Regions from separate parts of the Pseudomonas sp. FW305-96 genome, predicted to be linked through region 2. Evidence: predicted binding sites of a transcription regulator. Region 2 holds the regulator's gene; each other region holds the start of a gene.
The links. The regulator FliA, encoded in region 2, starts transcription of late flagellar genes. The targets are predictions, from matches to a motif close to CTAAAGTTTNNNNNNNNNNNGCCGNTAA.
Positions count from the first base shown of each region.

Region 1: the regulator FliA is predicted to act here: its motif matches at 1,106-1,133, upstream of AC3WL2_RS23890 (flagellar protein MotY).
Region 3: the regulator FliA is predicted to act here: its motif matches at 2,683-2,710, upstream of AC3WL2_RS25500 (methyl-accepting chemotaxis protein).
Region 4: the regulator FliA is predicted to act here: its motif matches at 2,780-2,807, upstream of motA (flagellar motor stator protein MotA).

Region 1 is NZ_JBYSYW010000044.1:17,109-21,318, forward strand. Features, by position in the region: gene pyrC (dihydroorotase) at 1-1,039, opposite strand, end outside; gene AC3WL2_RS23890 (flagellar protein MotY) at 1,170-2,150, shown strand; gene AC3WL2_RS23895 (argininosuccinate synthase) at 2,279-3,496, shown strand; gene AC3WL2_RS23900 (hypothetical protein) at 3,540-4,001, opposite strand.
Region 2 is NZ_JBYSYW010000045.1:3,141-7,350, reverse strand. Features, by position in the region: gene AC3WL2_RS24045 (chemotaxis protein CheA) at 1-567, opposite strand, end outside; gene AC3WL2_RS24040 (protein phosphatase CheZ) at 580-1,368, opposite strand; gene AC3WL2_RS24035 (chemotaxis response regulator CheY) at 1,388-1,762, opposite strand; gene fliA (RNA polymerase sigma factor FliA) at 1,868-2,608, opposite strand; gene fleN (flagellar synthesis regulator FleN) at 2,605-3,438, opposite strand; gene flhF (flagellar biosynthesis GTPase FlhF) at 3,553-4,210, opposite strand, start outside.
Region 3 is NZ_JBYSYW010000058.1:8,606-12,815, reverse strand. Features, by position in the region: gene AC3WL2_RS25505 (propionyl-CoA synthetase) at 1-570, shown strand, start outside; gene AC3WL2_RS25500 (methyl-accepting chemotaxis protein) at 667-2,607, opposite strand; gene AC3WL2_RS25495 (GNAT family N-acetyltransferase) at 3,110-3,280, opposite strand; gene AC3WL2_RS25490 (hypothetical protein) at 3,531-3,902, shown strand; gene AC3WL2_RS25485 (biliverdin-producing heme oxygenase) at 3,909-4,210, opposite strand, start outside.
Region 4 is NZ_JBYSYW010000063.1:1,989-6,198, reverse strand. Features, by position in the region: gene rsgA (small ribosomal subunit biogenesis GTPase RsgA) at 1-185, shown strand, start outside; gene AC3WL2_RS25670 (molecular chaperone Tir) at 332-811, shown strand; gene motB (flagellar motor protein MotB) at 844-1,860, opposite strand; gene motA (flagellar motor stator protein MotA) at 1,864-2,715, opposite strand; gene AC3WL2_RS25655 (HDOD domain-containing protein) at 2,846-4,210, shown strand, end outside.

The DNA.
Region 1 (4,210 bases), on a different contig from region 2:
TGTCCTCCTGCAGGCGCCAGCGCAGCGTTTCACCAGCGCGCAGGGGAATGACGGTGGTGTCACCGAAGGGCAGGCTGTCCGGCGCTGTCCATTGCTCTCTCACCAAGGTGATGGTGTCGGTATTGCGCGGCAGGCCGTAGAAGTCAGGGCCATGCTTGCTGGCGAAGCCTTCGAGCTTGTCCAGCGCGTTGCGCTGCTCGAACGCCTCGGCATACAACTCGATGGCGGCGTAGGCGGTATAGCAGCCGGCGCAGCCGCAGGCGGCTTCCTTGGCATGCTTGGCGTGAGGCGCCGAGTCGGTACCGAGGAAGAACTTCGGGTTGCCGCTGGTCGCGGCATCCAGCAACGCAACCTGGTGGGTGTTGCGCTTGAGGATCGGCAGGCAATAGAAATGCGGGCGGATACCGCCAACCAGCATGTGGTTGCGGTTGTACAGCAGGTGCTGGGCGGTGATGGTGGCACCGACGTTGGCCGGCGCCTCGGTGACGAACTGCGCGGCGTCGGCGGTGGTGATGTGCTCGAACACCACTTTCAGGGTCGGGAAGCGCTCGACCAGGCGGCGCATGTGCTCGTCGATGAAGCGCTTCTCGCGGTCGAACACGTCGATTTCACTGCGCGTGACCTCACCGTGCACCAGCAGGGGCATGCCGGTTTCGGCCAGTGCCTCGATTGCCGGGAAGATGTTGTCGATGCTGGTCACGCCCGAATCGGAGTTGGTGGTGGCGCCGGCCGGGTAGAGCTTGGCGGCGAACACGATCCCACTGGCCTTGGCGGCGCGGATGTCTTGCGGGCTGGTGCGGTCGGTAAGATACAGCACCATCAGTGGCTCGAAACGGCTGCCGGCGGGGCGTGCGGCAAGGATGCGGGCGCGGTAGGCATCGGCCTCGACGGCGTTGCGCACCGGCGGAACCAGGTTGGGCATGATGATGGCGCGGGCGAAGGTACGCGCCACGTCACCGACGGTGTGAGGCAGGACGGCACCATCGCGCAGATGGATGTGCCAGTCGTCGGGGCGCAGGAGGGTCAGGCGATCGGACATTGGAGATTCCAGGCGGGTCGAACTCAGAAGCCAATGCTACCGGAAAACCCCTGTTCGAGCACGGCTATCAAGTTTTCCGACGGGCGTCCGATAGCATTCAGGTAAGCCGTCAGAATCAGTGGAGCCGACCGTGCGCCAGCGTTACCTAGCCCTGTTCACCCTTGTCGCCAGCCTGCCGGCCGGGGCCATGACCTTCCAGACCCGCGTGGAGAACGTCGCCTGGAAAGTCGAGGGTGATCAGTTCGAATGTCGCTTGATCCAGCCGATCGACGGTTTCGGCAGCGGCGAGTTCGTGCGCCGTGCCGGCGAACAACCGACGTTCCAGCTGCGTTCGGACAGCAACGTCCTCGGCGCCGGTTCCGCCACCTTGCTGGCCGCCGCAGCCCCCTGGCAGCCAGGGCGGGGCGATATCAACCTTGGTGCGGTGCACATGGCCCGCACTGGCGTGCTGTTCACCTCCAGCCAGGGGCAGGCCAGCCGCCTGATCAATGGCCTGCTCGATGGCCGTAGCACGGTGGTGCGCAACTACCGGGGCGAGGGTGGCCGGCCGATGCAAGTGCAGGTGATGCCAGTCAGCTTCGCCAAGGCCTACAGCGACTACCAACTGTGTGCTGCCAAGCTGCTGCCGATGAACTATGACCAGATCCGTCAGACCCAGGTCGGCTTCCCCGGTGGCGGTATCGAGCTGGACAGCTCGGCGCGCGCTCGCCTGGATGTGCTGCTCGATTATCTGAAGGCCGATCCGACGGTCAACCGCATCGAGCTCAACGGCCATTCCGACAACAGCGGCAACCGTCTGACCAACCGTGACACCTCGCGTCGACGGGCACTGGCGGTTGCCGACTACCTCAAGGCCCATGGCGTGCCGGAAGAGCAGATCACCGTGCGGTTCCACGGCGAGCGCTATCCACTGGCGAAGAACAACTCTGCCGCCAACCGGGCGCGAAACCGCCGGGTGAACATCCAGCTCGAGCGTGTGACACCGGTCGAGAAACCGCTGGAGAAGCCGGCGCCACCGGTTGCGCCGGCGGCTCCGGCACCCGCGGCTACCGCACCTGCGCCTGCGACGCCTGCGGCCGCTGCCACCCAGCCCGCTCCAGCAAAATCCTGAGTGCGACAGCGGGTCGCGCTCTCGACAATTCCTGTCGCTTTGTCGTCACAAGCTGTCGCCCCATTGTAAATTTTTCGGCAAGGCCGGTAGAATCATCGGCTTTCCGTACAACCCCGTGGAGTGATGGCATGGCGGACGTAAAAAAGGTCGTATTGGCGTATTCCGGCGGCCTTGATACTTCGGTGATTCTCAAGTGGCTGCAGGACACCTACAACTGTGAAGTGGTGACCTTCACCGCTGACCTCGGCCAGGGCGAGGAGGTCGAACCGGCCCGCGCCAAGGCCCAGGCGATGGGCGTGAAAGAAATCTACATCGACGACCTGCGCGAAGAGTTCGTGCGTGATTTCGTCTTCCCGATGTTCCGCGCCAACACCGTCTACGAAGGCGAGTACCTGCTGGGTACTTCCATCGCCCGCCCGCTGATCGCCAAGCGCCTGATCGAAATCGCCAACGAAACCGGCGCCGACGCCATTTCCCACGGTGCCACCGGCAAGGGCAACGACCAGGTGCGTTTCGAGCTCGGTGCCTATGCGCTCAAGCCTGGCGTCAAGGTCATCGCGCCATGGCGTGAGTGGGACCTGCTGTCCCGCGAGAAGCTGATGGACTACGCCGAGAAGCACGGTATCCCGATCGAGCGTCACGGCAAGAAGAAGTCGCCATACTCGATGGACGCCAACCTGCTGCACATCTCCTACGAAGGCGGTGTCCTGGAAGATACCTGGACCGAGCACGAGGAAGACATGTGGAAATGGAGCGTCTCCCCGGAGAATGCCCCGGACCAGGCCACCTACATCGAGCTGACCTACCGCAACGGTGACATCGTTGCTATCGACGGCGTCGAGAAGACCCCGGCCACCGTGCTGGCCGAGCTCAACCGCATTGGCGGCGCCAACGGCATCGGCCGCCTGGACATCGTCGAGAACCGCTATGTCGGCATGAAGTCGCGCGGTTGCTACGAGACCCCGGGCGGCACCATCATGCTCAAGGCTCACCGCGCCATCGAGTCGATCACCCTGGACCGCGAAGTCGCTCACCTGAAGGATGAGCTGATGCCCAAGTACGCCAGCCTGATCTACACCGGCTACTGGTGGAGCCCGGAGCGTCTGATGCTGCAGCAGATGATCGACGCCTCGCAGCTCAACGTGAATGGCGTTGTTCGCCTGAAGCTGTACAAGGGCAATGTCACCGTCGTGGGGCGCAAGTCGGACGATTCTCTGTTCGATGCCAACATTGCGACCTTCGAGGAAGACGGCGGGGCTTACAACCAAGCCGATGCCGCGGGCTTCATCAAGCTCAATGCATTGCGTATGCGTATCGCGGCCAACAAAGGCCGTTCGCTGCTGTAAGCAGCCACGAGCGTACGAAAAACCCGGCCTTGGCCGGGTTTTTTCATGCCTGGGTTTCTGCTTCGGTGGCGGTCCCGGTCTCGTCATCCTGCATGGGCACGGCTGAGAGATGGATACAGGTGCGCGTATCCAGGTTGTACAGCACCCAGCGTCGTTGTCGCCCGTGGGGGCGATCAATCATTCGCAGTACATGGTTTTCGATGATCTTCTGACTGTCGGCTCCGGAAATGGCGATGATCATCGCGCCTTTGCTCCCTGAGACAGGTGTGCGTAAAGGCTTGCGGGCGCTGCGGGCATTGCTGTCAGGTGCAAACAGCGAGCGAGTGTTGAAGTTGAGGGTAAGAAAGAACAGTACGGTGAGGAAGAACGGGAAGCCCACCAGGAACCAGGTGTACAGGGTCTGGCTGTCTTCGCTGAGGAACGGGAGTGATGCCAGGGCAGACGCTTCGATCACGCCGGCAAAGACAGCGATAAGGGTCAACGGACTGATGGGGTCGCGGTTCATGATGAGGGCCTGGTGATGCTTTGCCCATCTGTAGCGTGTTTTCCCCACTGTAATTAAGCGTGCTTCGTTTCCCTCCCTGGCCAAGTCGCCGCGCTCGACGCCTACCTTTATCCAGTGTGTACAGTCGAATTTTCCCGCGTGAAGTGTGACTCAATGGCACTTGGATCCAATTCCTCCGGCTGTTACTTTCTGAATCGTTGCGACGAACC
Region 2 (4,210 bases):
CTCGTCACCACCCGCGCTGACCTGCTCACCCTGCAATTGCTCGTGAACCTGGGCTTCAGCCTTGACTGCATCAAGCGAATCGAGCAGTTGCTCGAACTCGGTGTCGGTGATGTCGGGCTCGGCAGCCGGCGCTTCGGCGACAACAGCCACCTCGACCGGGGCCGGTTCTTCGGCGCCAGCGGGCTCGGCCAGGCGCGACAGCGCCGCCAGCAGCTCACGGGTGGCCGGCGTGACGTCGGTGCGCTCGCGCACCTGGCCGAACATGCTGTTGACCGTATCGAGCGCTTCGAGCACCACGTCCATCAGTTCCGCGTCGACCCGGCGCTCACCTTTGCGCAGGATGTCGAACACGTTCTCGGCAATGTGGCAGCACTCCACCAACTCATTGAGCTGAAGGAAGCCGGCGCCCCCTTTTACAGTGTGGAAACCGCGGAAAATCGCGTTGAGCAGGTCCGCATCATCGGGCCGGCTTTCCAGCTCGACCAATTGCTCGGACAGTTGCTCGAGGATTTCGCCGGCTTCTACCAGGAAATCCTGAAGGATTTCTTCATCGGCGCCGAAGCTCATTAAACGTGCTCCTTAAAAACCCAGGCTGGACAACAGATCGTCGACATCGTCCTGGCTGGACACGACGTCTTCACGCTTATCGGCATGAATCTGCGGACCTTCACCCCGAGTCGGATGTTTTTCTTGATCTTTTTCAGCACGCAGCTGCTGGTGGTCATGTTCGATACCGGCAAAGCGGTCGACCTGGCTTGCCATCAGCACGAGCTTGAGCAGATTGCTTTCGACTTCGGTGACCAGGGTGGTCACCCGTTTGATCACCTGGCCGGTGAGATCCTGATAATCCTGGGCCAGGACAATATCGTTGATATGGCCGGCGACCTTCTGATTACCTTCGGCGCTGTGCGTCAGGAAACTGTCCACACGCTTGACCAGCTCACGGAACTCCGGCGCCGCCACTTCGCGACGCATGAAGCGCTGCCAGTCGGCGGACAGGCTCTGGGCCTCGGCGGCGAGGTCGTTGAGCACCGGGGTGCACGCCTCCGCCAGGTCCATGGTGCGGTTGGCCGCACCTTCGGTGAGACGGACCACGTAGGAGAGGCGCTCGGCGGCATCGGTAATCTGCGACACTTCCTCGGCCTGCGGCATGGCCGGGTCGATCTGGAAGTTGACGATTGCACTGTGCAGTTCGCGGGTGAGCTTGCCGACTTCCTGGTACAGCCCGCGGTCGCGGGTCTGGTTCAGTTGGTGGATCAGCTGCACCGCCTCACCGAAGCGGCCGCGCTCCAGGCTCTCGACCAGCTCCTGCGCATGCTTCTTCAGGGTTGATTCGAACTCACCCAAAGAGTTGTTGGTTGACTCCATTGCGCCCCCCAGACGTGACTCAGCCGTTGACGCGTTCGAAGATCTTTTCGATCTTTTCTTTCAGCGCCAGGGCGGTGAAAGGCTTGACCACATAGCCGTTCACGCCGGCCTGGGCAGCTTCGATGATCTGCTCGCGCTTGGCTTCCGCGGTGACCATCAGCACCGGCAGGTGCTTGAGGCGCTCGTCGGCGCGAACGGCGCGCAGCAGGTCGATACCGGTCATGCCCGGCATGTTCCAGTCGGTCACCAGAAAGTCAAAATGCTCGCTGGTGAGCATTGGCAGTGCCGTGTTGCCGTCATCAGCTTCCTTGACGTTGGTGAACCCCAGGTCACGCAACAGGTTCTTGATGATCCGCCGCATCGTCGAAAAGTCGTCAACGATGAGGATTTTCATGTCTTTGTTCAATTAGACCTCCAAGCAGTCTTAAACGCGCTCGGCGCCGAGCGCGCGCTCAATCAATTCGGCACTACAAAAAAAACGACTGCACTGAACCCGGGTTCAACGTGCCCGCCACTCCCCAAGGCGGCTGCGCAAACGCGCGGCGCACTGGCTGTGCAACTGGCTGACACGCGATTCGCTGACCCCCAGCACCTCACCGATTTCCTTGAGGTTCAGCTCTTCGTCGTAGTACAGCGCCAGGACCAGGCGTTCGCGCTCCGGCAGGTTGGCGATCGCATCGGCCAGCGCGGCCTGGAAGCGCTCGTCTTCCAGGTCACGCGCCGGCTCCAGCTGGCCGCTGGCTCCGTCCTCGTGCAGCCCTTCATGTTCGCCGTCCTGCAGCAGGTCGTCGAAACTGAACAGGCGGCTGCCCAAGGTGTCATTCAAAATCCCGTAGTAATCATCGAGACTCAATTGGAGTTCGGCAGCAACCTCGTGATCTTTAGCGTCGCGGCCAGTCTTTGCTTCGACACAGCGGATCGCGTCACTGACCATGCGCGTATTGCGGTGCACCGAACGCGGCGCCCAATCGCCCTTGCGCACCTCGTCGAGCATGGCGCCGCGAATACGGATACCGGCGTAGGTTTCGAAACTGGCACCCTTGCTGGCATCGTATTTGTTGGCCACTTCCAGCAAGCCGATCATCCCGGCCTGGATCAGATCCTCGACCTGGACGTTGGCCGGCAGGCGTGCCAGCAGGTGGTAGGCGATACGCTTGACCAACGGCGCGTAGCGCTCGATCAGCTCGTACTGCGCATCCTTGGCGGCCTTGCTGTACATCTTGAAACCGCTCGCGCTCATAGCACCGGCCCTGCACTGGTGGGCTGCACCAGGCGCTCGACAAAGAATTCCAGGTGCCCACGCGGGTTGGCAGGCAGCGGCCAGCTGTCGACCTTCTGCGCGATGGCCTTGAACGCCAGCGCGCACTTGGACCGAGGGAAGGCCTCATAGACCGCCCGCTGCTTCTGCACGGCCTTGCGCACGCATTCGTCGTAAGGCACGGCACCGACGTATTGTAGGGCGACGTCGAGGAAGCGGTCCGTGACCTTGGTCAACTTGGCGAAAAGGTTGCGGCCTTCCTGCGGGCTCTGGGCCATGTTGGCCAGCACACGGAATCGATTCATCCCGTAATCGCGGTTGAGCAGCTTGATCAGCGCATAGGCGTCGGTGATCGAGGTCGGCTCGTCGCACACCACCAGCAGCACTTCCTGGGCGGCGCGAACGAAACTGACCACCGAGTCACCGATACCCGCAGCCGTGTCGATCACCAGCACATCGAGGTTGTCGCCGATGTCGCTGAAGGCCTGGATCAGGCCGGCGTGTTGCGCGGGCGCCAGGTGCACCATGCTCTGCGTGCCGGAGGCCGCCGGGACGATGCGCACACCACCCGGCCCCTGCAACAGCACATCACGCAGCTCGCAGCGGCCTTCGATCACATCGGCGAGGGTGCGCTTGGGCGTGAGCCCCAGCAGAACGTCGACATTGGCCAGGCCCAGGTCGGCGTCCAGCAACATCACCCGGCGGCCGAGTTCGGCCAGCGCCAGGGACAGGTTCACTGAAACGTTAGTCTTGCCGACGCCACCTTTGCCACCGGTCACGGCGATCACCTGTACGGGATGCATGCTACCCATGTCTGTTCTTTACCTTGTCTCGCTTGGACCCAGGCCACATGAGGGGCTGAACATTCAAGGCCACGGTCCGGCCGGGCAACCCCATGATGTAGGTACTTTGCACAGTATTCACCCTCAACCCGCGCGCTTGCCAGGGCTGTGGTACAGATCAGCGAACATGTCGGCCATGGCCTCGTCGCTGGGCTCTTCCTGCAATTGCACACTGACGGCGCGGCTTACCAACTGGTGCTTGCGCGGTAGCTGCAGGTCGTCGGGAATGCGCGGCCCATCGGTCAGATAGGCCACCGGCAATTCATGACTGATGGCCAGGCTCAGCACTTCGCCGAGGCAGGCCGTTTCGTCGAGTTTGGTCAGGATGCACCCGGCCAGGCCGCAGCGCTTGTAGCTATGGTAGGCGGCGGTGAGCACCTGCTTCTGGCTGGTGGTCGCCAGCACCAGGTAATTCTTTGCGGCGATGCCGCGCCCGGCCAGGGTCTCGAGCTGCATGCGCAGCGCCGGGTCGCTGGCCTGCAGGCCGGCGGTGTCGATCAGCACCACACGTTTGCGCAGCAGCGGCTCCAGGGCCTGGGCCAGCGACTCGCCCGGGTCGACGTAGGTGACCGGCACATTGAGGATGCGGCCCAGCGTCTTGAGCTGTTCCTGGGCGCCAATGCGGAAGCTGTCCATGCTCACCAGCGCCAGGTTGTTCGCGCCGTACTTGAGCACATAGCGGGCGGCCAGCTTGGCCAGCGTGGTGGTCTTGCCCATGCCGGCCGGGCCGACCATGGCGATC
Region 3 (4,210 bases), on a different contig from region 2:
ATCGTGATCGCCCTGCCATTGCCACCGGGTTGCAGCCAGACGCTCTGGGGCGATCACCAACGCTACCTGCAGGCCTACCTGCAGAGCTACCCCGGTTACTACCACACCGGCGACGGCGGCTACCTGGATGAAGACGGCTTCGTCTACATCATGGGGCGCACCGATGACGTGATCAATGTCTCGGGGCATCGCTTGTCGACCGGGGAAATGGAGGACCTGGTGGCGCGTCATCCGGCGGTGGCCGAGTGCGCGGTGATTGGTGTGCACGACGAGATCAAAGGCCAGGTGCCATTGGCGCTGGTGGTGCTCAAGGACGGGCAGGGCATTGGCGAGGCGCAACTGCAGGGCGAGTTGGTGGCGGATGTGCGCGAACAGATCGGCGCACTGGCCTGCTTCAACCGCGTGCGCCTGGTCAAGCGCCTGCCCAAGACCCGCTCTGGCAAGATCCTGCGGGCGGTGCTGCGCAAGATCGCCGATGGCCAGGCCTACACGGCGCCATCGACGCTGGATGATCCGGCGGTGCTAGGGGAGATTGAAGGGGTGTTGGCCGACTTGCCCAGGGCGGGGTGATGCCATCGCGGTGCAGCATCGCCTGTGGAGAGTCGGCTTGTCGTGGCGACGAACCGTGGCAAAAGGGCCGCCTGGCGGCCCCAGCTGCTGGAGGCCTTACGACTTGAAGCGCCCCACCAACCCGTTCAGCTCATCCGACAACTGTGCCAGCCTGCCAGAGTCGGCCTGTGCAGAGCTGGCCAGCCCCTCTACCAGTCGTGCCTCGTCGTAGATCTGCTGGATGTGCCGGTTGATCTCCTCGGCGACGCTGTGCTGCTCCTCGGCGGCCGCCGAGATCTGCAGGTTCTGGTCGCGGATCTCGTTCACCGACAGCTGGATACCCTCGAAACTGTCACGCGCGCTTTCGATTGACGTCACGCTGGCCCGCGACAGGTCCAGGCAGCTTTCCATCTTTTGCGAGACCTCATGGGTCTTGCCGCCGAGGGTATTGAGCAACTGGTCGATCTCGCCGGTGGAATCGGCGGTGCGCTTGGCCAGTGCCCGTACCTCGTCGGCCACCACCGCGAAACCACGCCCCTGGTCGCCGGCCCGGGCGGCCTCGATCGCGGCGTTGAGCGCCAGCAGGTTGGTCTGCTCGGCGATGGCGCGGATGGTGCCGAGGATCTGGTTGATGCTGCGGCTGCCTTCTTCCAACTCGACCATGGCCTGAGACGACTCGCTCAGGCGCCGACCCAGACGATTGACGTTGTCGGTGGTCGCCTCGATCTGCTGCTTGCCCTCGGCCACCCGCCGGTGCCCATGTTCGGCGGCATCTGCGGCGCTGCTGCATGAGCGCGCCACTTCGTTGGCGGTGGCGACCATTTCGTTGAACGCAGTGGACACCAGCTCCACCGCCTCGCGCTGACGCCCGGCGGCCTCGTTCATGTTACCGGCCATCTCGCTGTTGCTGCGCGAGGCTTCGTGCAGGTTGGTCGAGGCCGCGCCGATGCGCTGGATCAGCTGGCGGATGGCGGCGAGGAACTTGTTGAACCAGCCGGCCAGCTCGGCGGTTTCATCTTTGCCCTGGACCTGCAGGTCGCGGCGCAGGTCGCCTTCACCCTCGGCGATCGACTGCAGGCCGGTGCTCACCTGGCCGATGGGCTTGACGATCACCCGCGAGAACGCTGCCGCCACCCCGGCGAAGATCAGCGCCAGCAGCACCACGATCACCGCCGTGACATAGGTCATGCGTGTGGCCGCGGCCATGACCTCGTCGTACTCGATCAGCCCGACGAAGCGCCAGCCCAGGCCTGGGGAGGTCCACACATTGGCCATGTAGCGCACGCCATCGATCACCACCTCGGTGGCGCCTTGCTCGGTGGCGGCCAACGCCGCGTACGGTGCGCCGAGATCCTTGAGCTGCTTGAAGCTGTGCCCGGCGTTGCGCGGGTCGACCAGCACGGTGCCGTCCTCGATCAGCATCACGTAGCCGCTGTCGCCCAGCTTGATGCTCTTGACCAGCTCGGTGAGGTTCTTCAGCGACACGCTGACCACGAACACGCCCTTGGCCTTGCCGGCCGCGTCGAGCAGCGCGCGGGCGGTGCCGACCAGGGCCACGTCGTCCTTGTCGTAGTAGTACGCGGCGGTGCGCACCGTCTTGTCCGGGCTGGCCATGGCGGCCTTGTACCAGGGGCGGGTGCGCGGGTCGTACTTGGCCAGTTGTGGATCATCCGGCCATTTGGCGTAGCTGCCGTCTTCCAGGCCGATTGAAAGGATCGCCGCTGCCGGGTGAGTGGTGCCGTAGCGGGCGAAGGCGTCGATGACCCGTTGCGCAGCCTCGGGCATCGGCTGGCTGGCGGCATCGGCCCCGGTGTAGTCCTTGAGCGAGGTGACCGAGGTGTATACAGGATCCTTGGCCATCTGATCGACGTTCTGCAACGTGCCATCAAAGAACTGGCGCATGTTGCCGTCGATCTGGCGAATTTCCCGGGTACTACCGTCGAGGAACTGATCGACCGCCTCGCTGCGGATGTTCAGCACCGAAATCCCGCCAACCAGGGCGACCGGGATAAAGGCCACCAGTACGAAGGCCAGGATCAGTTTGTTTTTTATTTTCATCGTGACGCCCATCCGTGAGTGTGAAGGGTGTACATGGCCGCTTCGCTAGGGTGGTGGCCACTTGCTACCTTTTCTGTTTCGGCGGGCGGAATATAAACCTTTAGTAGATATTTCGTGTACAGGAAATTCAGAAATTGTCCTGACTTGGCGGGAAAGTAGCAAAGATGCGTAGGAGCGGGTTTGCCCCACAAAGAGCTCTGAGCTGTTGATTAAGGACGATTACTAAGACTTTCCCTATTTCATGTAGGACGTTTCCCAACCATGCTTTCACGGCCTTTCAGCTGTTGTTCTGGCCAGCCGCATTCCCTAATCTCGCCCTGTCGTTGCCAATTCAACGACCGGGTGTGCAAGCCCGAGGATGTGGTCCAAGTCGCTCAATGGCGGCTATACGTGGGAGGCCTTCGGGCCAGCCGGGTTCCTACTCCACGGTCTTGCACACCCGCGTATAGCTGCCTCCCTCGCGCTGAGCGAAAGCGGATATCGAAAGCTCCCATGGCTACCTTCAGTGATCGAGCACCTTGTGATAGGTCACGAATTCCTGCTCGGCCTCATACCCCAGCGATTCATACAGCGCCTGGGCGGCAAGGTTGCTCCTGGCGGTGTCCAGGCTCAACCGCTGCGCGCCCTCGGCTTGGGTCCGCGGTGGCGTCCAGGTGGTGCAGGTCACAGGCAATGACGTTCATGTCGGGGCTCGCTATCAGGTTGTCCAGCGCCTTTGCTGTGGGGGCGATCCTGCAGGATTTCATGAAACACAGACGTAGGGATTCTGCTGCGTGCCGCAAAGCCGGAAAAGCAGGTCTTTGTCACGAGTGTTTGCCGACCAATGGGGCTGCGGCTTGCTGGCGTCTATTCAGGGCATTAGCATCCGCTTTCCTCACTCACGGCCATGCGCAACCTTTGGCCGACTCCAGGATCAAGGACGAATGTTGCCGCTGCTTTCCCGCTTCCTGCTGCACGCACTGGGGTGTGTGGCTTTTCCCTTTATCTTGAGCCTTGGCTTCGATCTCTACCGGCAGCATGTCGGCCCGCCGATGGCGCGAGGTGTCAGCGTCGGCTTGGCGACGATGCTGGTGTTCTACGCCTTCGTGCTCTTCAACCTGTTGATGGTGGCCATTCCAAGGGCGGCAGTTCGCTACTGGCTGGCGCTGTTGCTGGTGCTGCTGGTGCTGGCGTTCTTCAATACCTTGCACCCGTTGCGGGCACTGGGATTTGCGTTGTTGTGCGGTGGCTTGTGCGTGGTGGCCATCGGGATGACGCCACTGGTAACGTCGCTGTTGCACCAGTGCCGTCGGTGAGGGAGTTCAGCAGGCCAGCACCTGTCGTTCTTCGAGCCACTGTTCGAAGCAGATGAAGGTGTCTACAGCGGCTTCTACCGTCCGGGCCTGGGCGGTCGGCTCCGGGGTCGCGGCAGCCAGTCGCTCGAGGAAGCTGCGCCAGCGTGCGCCGGTCAGCGGGCCGTAGACGTCGAGGAACGCGCCGCCGTTGTCGGCGTCGATACCCAGGCGTTCGGCCATGGCCCGCTTGAGCACTTGGCCACCGAGCGTGGAGCCTTCAAGTACATACATCACCCCAAGCGCGCTGGCTTCGTCATCGATGCGAGGCA
Region 4 (4,210 bases), on a different contig from region 2:
ACGATGTCGAAGATGGCTTCATCGAATTCCGCGAACTGATCGGCAACTGCCGCTTCCGCGACTGCAAGCATGACCGCGAACCTGGCTGTGCGCTGCTCAAGGCCCTGGAGGACGGCAGCGTTACTCAACAACGAATGAACAGCTACCGTTCGATCATCGCCAGCTTGCCGGAAGACACCTATTGAGGTGGCGGCAAACACGCCAGCATCGTAGGAAATTTTACCGGAGTAGGTAGGACCGCTCCGGTATTGCGGTCGCCTATTGTCCCTCCAGCTGCTTTCCCTGATGGTCATGGCCTTGTCATCGGTATTGATCAGGGAGGGCAGCACAGATGCCGGTATTCATCAGTTACCACCAGAACGAACGGCTCGATGCCTTCATCCTGAACGAGTGGCTGCTACTAGAAGGCATTCCCACCCAACTCGTCCCCTTCGACAGTGAAGGGCAGACCCACGACGACCTGCATGGCAGCTTTTGCCAACACATGGCCGATGCCACTCACTGGATCGGAGTGCTCTGCGAGGCCCATGCCGAAGGCTGGTGGACGGCCTGGCTACTGGGCGCTGCGGCCATGGCGCATCGGCGGGTGACTTTCTACCATGCTGGCTCGACTGACCTGCCGCAGCGCTTGGGCAAGTGGCCAGTAATGCGGGAACGAGAGCATATCGACCTGTTCGTGCGCGCCTATCATGACGAACAGACCTTTGGCCGGGCCATGGCTTCGCCGGCCGGGGGCGGCGCAGTGTCGGACAGGGACAATGCGGATTTCTTCCATGCCGATCTCAAGGCCAAGATCAGGCGGGGGTTCTGAATGCATCGGGGCCGCAAAGCGGCCCCTGTTACTTACTGGTCTTTGGCCTCGTCCATCTTCAATACGCCATCTTCGAAGATGTTCAGCTTCTGGCGCAGCTCACGCGGCTGCATCGGCGTATCGCCCGGTGTCGCGGCTGCACCTGGCGCTGCGCTCGCAGGCGGTGTGTCAGCGGCAGGCGGCGCAGCCTCCGGCTTGCCCTGTTCACCCTCGATATCGCGCTGCGCCTTCTTGGTGAGGACGATGATGTCGATACGGCGGTTGACCGGGTTGAACGGGTTGGCACGGTCGAACAGCGACGACGAAGCATAACCGACCACGCGGGCCACCTGCTCATCCGGATAGCCTCCAGCGACCAATGCACGACGCGCCGCGTTCGCGCGGTTGGCCGACAGCTCCCAGTTACCGAAATCGCCGGTACCGGAGTACGGCTTGGCATCGGTATGGCCACTGATGCTGATCTTGTTCGGCACCGCCTTGATGGTGTCGGCCATGGCCAGCAGGATGTCTTCGAAGTACGGCTGCAGGCGTGCGCTGCCCAGGTCGAACATCGGCCGGTTCTCGGCATCCATGATCTGGATGCGCAGGCCGTCCTGGGTGATCTCGAACAGGATCTGGTCCTTGAACTTCTGCAGCTGCGGGTTTTCCTCGACCTTGTTCTGCAGCTCCTGCAGCAGCAGCTCGAGGCGCTCGCGCTCGACCTGCTCGGCCATGGTCTCGACCTGATCCTTGTCCAGTTGCAGGCTGGTATCCGGCGTCGGTTCGGACTTCACTTCCGGGTTGATGGTCTTTTCCGGTGCCAGTTCTGGCGAGCCACCCAGATCGATGATGTAGGGCGTACCGCTTTCGGAGAAACCGATCGGGTCCTTGAAGTAACCGGCGATTGCGATCTTCTGCTCAGGCGTGGCGGTCGACAGCAACCACAGCACCAGGAAGAACGCCATCATCGCCGTGGCGAAGTCGGCGAAGGCGATTTTCCAGGCGCCGCCGTGATGGCCGTCGCCAAAGCGCTTGACGCGCTTGACGATGATGGGCTGATTGTTCTCCATGGCTTAGCGACCGCGTACTGCTTGTTCCAGCTCGGCGAAGCTCGGGCGGTGCGCCGGGTACAGCACCTTGCGACCGAACTCGACCGCCAGCGACGGCGGCATGCCGGAAGCCGAGGCCACCAGCGAGGCCTTGATCGCCTCGTAGACGTTCAACTCTTCCTTGGCATCATGGCGCAGGGCATTGGCCAACGGGCCGAAGAAGCCGTAGGCAGCAAGAATACCGAAGAAGGTACCGACCAACGCCGCACCGACGTGCAGGCCGATGGACTTCTGGTCACCGTCACCCAGCGAGGCCATGGTCACCACGATACCCAGTACCGCCGCGACGATACCGAAGCCGGGCATGCCGTCGGCGATCCCGGTCACTGCGTGGGACGGGTGCTCGAGCTCTTCCTTCATGCTCAGCAGCTCCATGTCGAACAGGCCTTCGAGCTCGTGGGGCGCCATGTTGCCGGTGGACATGATCCGCAGGTAATCGCAGATGAACGCGGTCATGCGCTCATCACCCAGCACCGCCGGGTACTTGGCGAAGATCGGGCTGGCCGCGGCGTCCTCGATGTCGCCTTCGATCGCCATCATGCCTTCACGACGGCTCTTGTTGAGGATCTCGTACACCAGGCCCAGCACTTCCAGGTAGAAGGTGTGGGTGAAACGGGTGCCGAACATCTTCAGCGACTTCTTGATCACATGCATGGTCATGTAACCAGGGTTGGCCTGGAGGAACGCACCAAAGGCCGCGCCGCCGATGATCAGCACTTCGAACGGCTGGATCAGTGCCGCGATCTTGCCGTGGGAAAGCACGTAGCCGCCGAGCACGCTCGCGAATACGACGATGATGCCGATAATTTTAGCCATAAGTTGGAAGCACTTGCTGTCGTGGTCAGGATAGGGAACGGAAGCTTGAAAACTCTTCTTCTACTTATCGGCAGAACTGCGCCAGACTATAGCCACTCATTGCGAAAAGCCAGTTCGGACTGATGTCAATATGCCAATTGAAACCAAGGTGCCAAGTCAGGCTCCGTCGAGTCTAGAGGCCTGGATCAAGCTGCTCGACGGGGTCCGCGTACCGGTGCCGAAAGAGAGCCATGATCGGGTGCTGCAGGCTATCAACGACAGCCGTCGCTCCCTGCGCGATATCGCCGAACTGATGCAGGATAGCCCCGCGCTGGTGCTCTGCGTGTTGCGCGAGGCCAACCACCCGGCCAACGCCAGCCAGGCCGAACCGGCCGAGAGCCTGGAAATAGCCCTGAACCGCCTTGGCCTGGCCCGCGTCAGCCAACTGCTGGCACGCCTGCCATCGCTGCCGGCCGACGAGATCCCGCCGGTGCTGCGCCAGTTCCTGCTGATCAGCCAGCATGCCACCCAGCAAGCCAACGGCCTGTTCGCCAGCCGCCTGGCGCGCCTGTGGCAGGAAATCCACTGGGGCAGCCTGCTGTTCCTCTCGCCCCTGTGGCCCCTGGCCCTGGTCTATCCCAAGCTGCTGGATACCTGGGAGCTGCGAGTTATCCACAAGGGCGAGGAAGCCGCTGAAGTCGAACAGCAACTGTTCGGCGTGCGCATCATGCAACTGTGCCAGGCCATGGCCGAGCACTGGCGCCTGCCCGAGTGGGTGACCCAGGGTTACCGCCTGCTGATGGACGAGCGCGAACAGCTGGCGCAGGTGCTGAACATCGCCCGCGAGCAGGACCCGCTTGTCCAGCAGCAGCGCCTGGACGAAGAGCCGGCCCTGCGCCGCTGGTTCAACCAGCCCCCGAATACCGTGCTGCTGGCCAACGGCCTTGCACTGGCCGCCCAGGTCGGCTGGGACAATCCGCATTTGCTGCGCTGGCAGCTGCTTACAGCCCTCTATCTGCAGACCACGCTGGACGATGTCCAGCAGCAGGTTCACCAACAGGCCGCGGCCAGTGCCCGCCATCACGCCCGGCATGCCCTGTTCCACCCGGCCGAGGCGCTGATCTGGCCTTGGCACCAGCGCCGCCCGCACCCGGACATGCTCACGCCGCCACCGCCCAGCACCGAGGACCTTGGTCGCTGGCGCAGGTTGTGCCAGGAGTTGCTCGCCCAGCCGAGCCCGTTCAGCAATACCGTGCACCTGGCCACCCAGGCCCGCGAAGCGCTGCTGGCGTGCGGCATGCAGCGTCTGATGCTGCTGAGCCTGGACAAGGCTACCGACTACCTGCGGGTGCAGCAGACTGCGGGCCTGCCCAAGGAAGCCGGCGTCATTGCGTTGCCGATCGCGCAGAACAAACTCCTGCAGAAACTGATGAGCAAGGCCGGGCAATTGCGCCTGACGCCCGAAAATCACGCCCAGTTCACCGCACTGCTGCCGGCGCCACTGCGCGCATTCTTC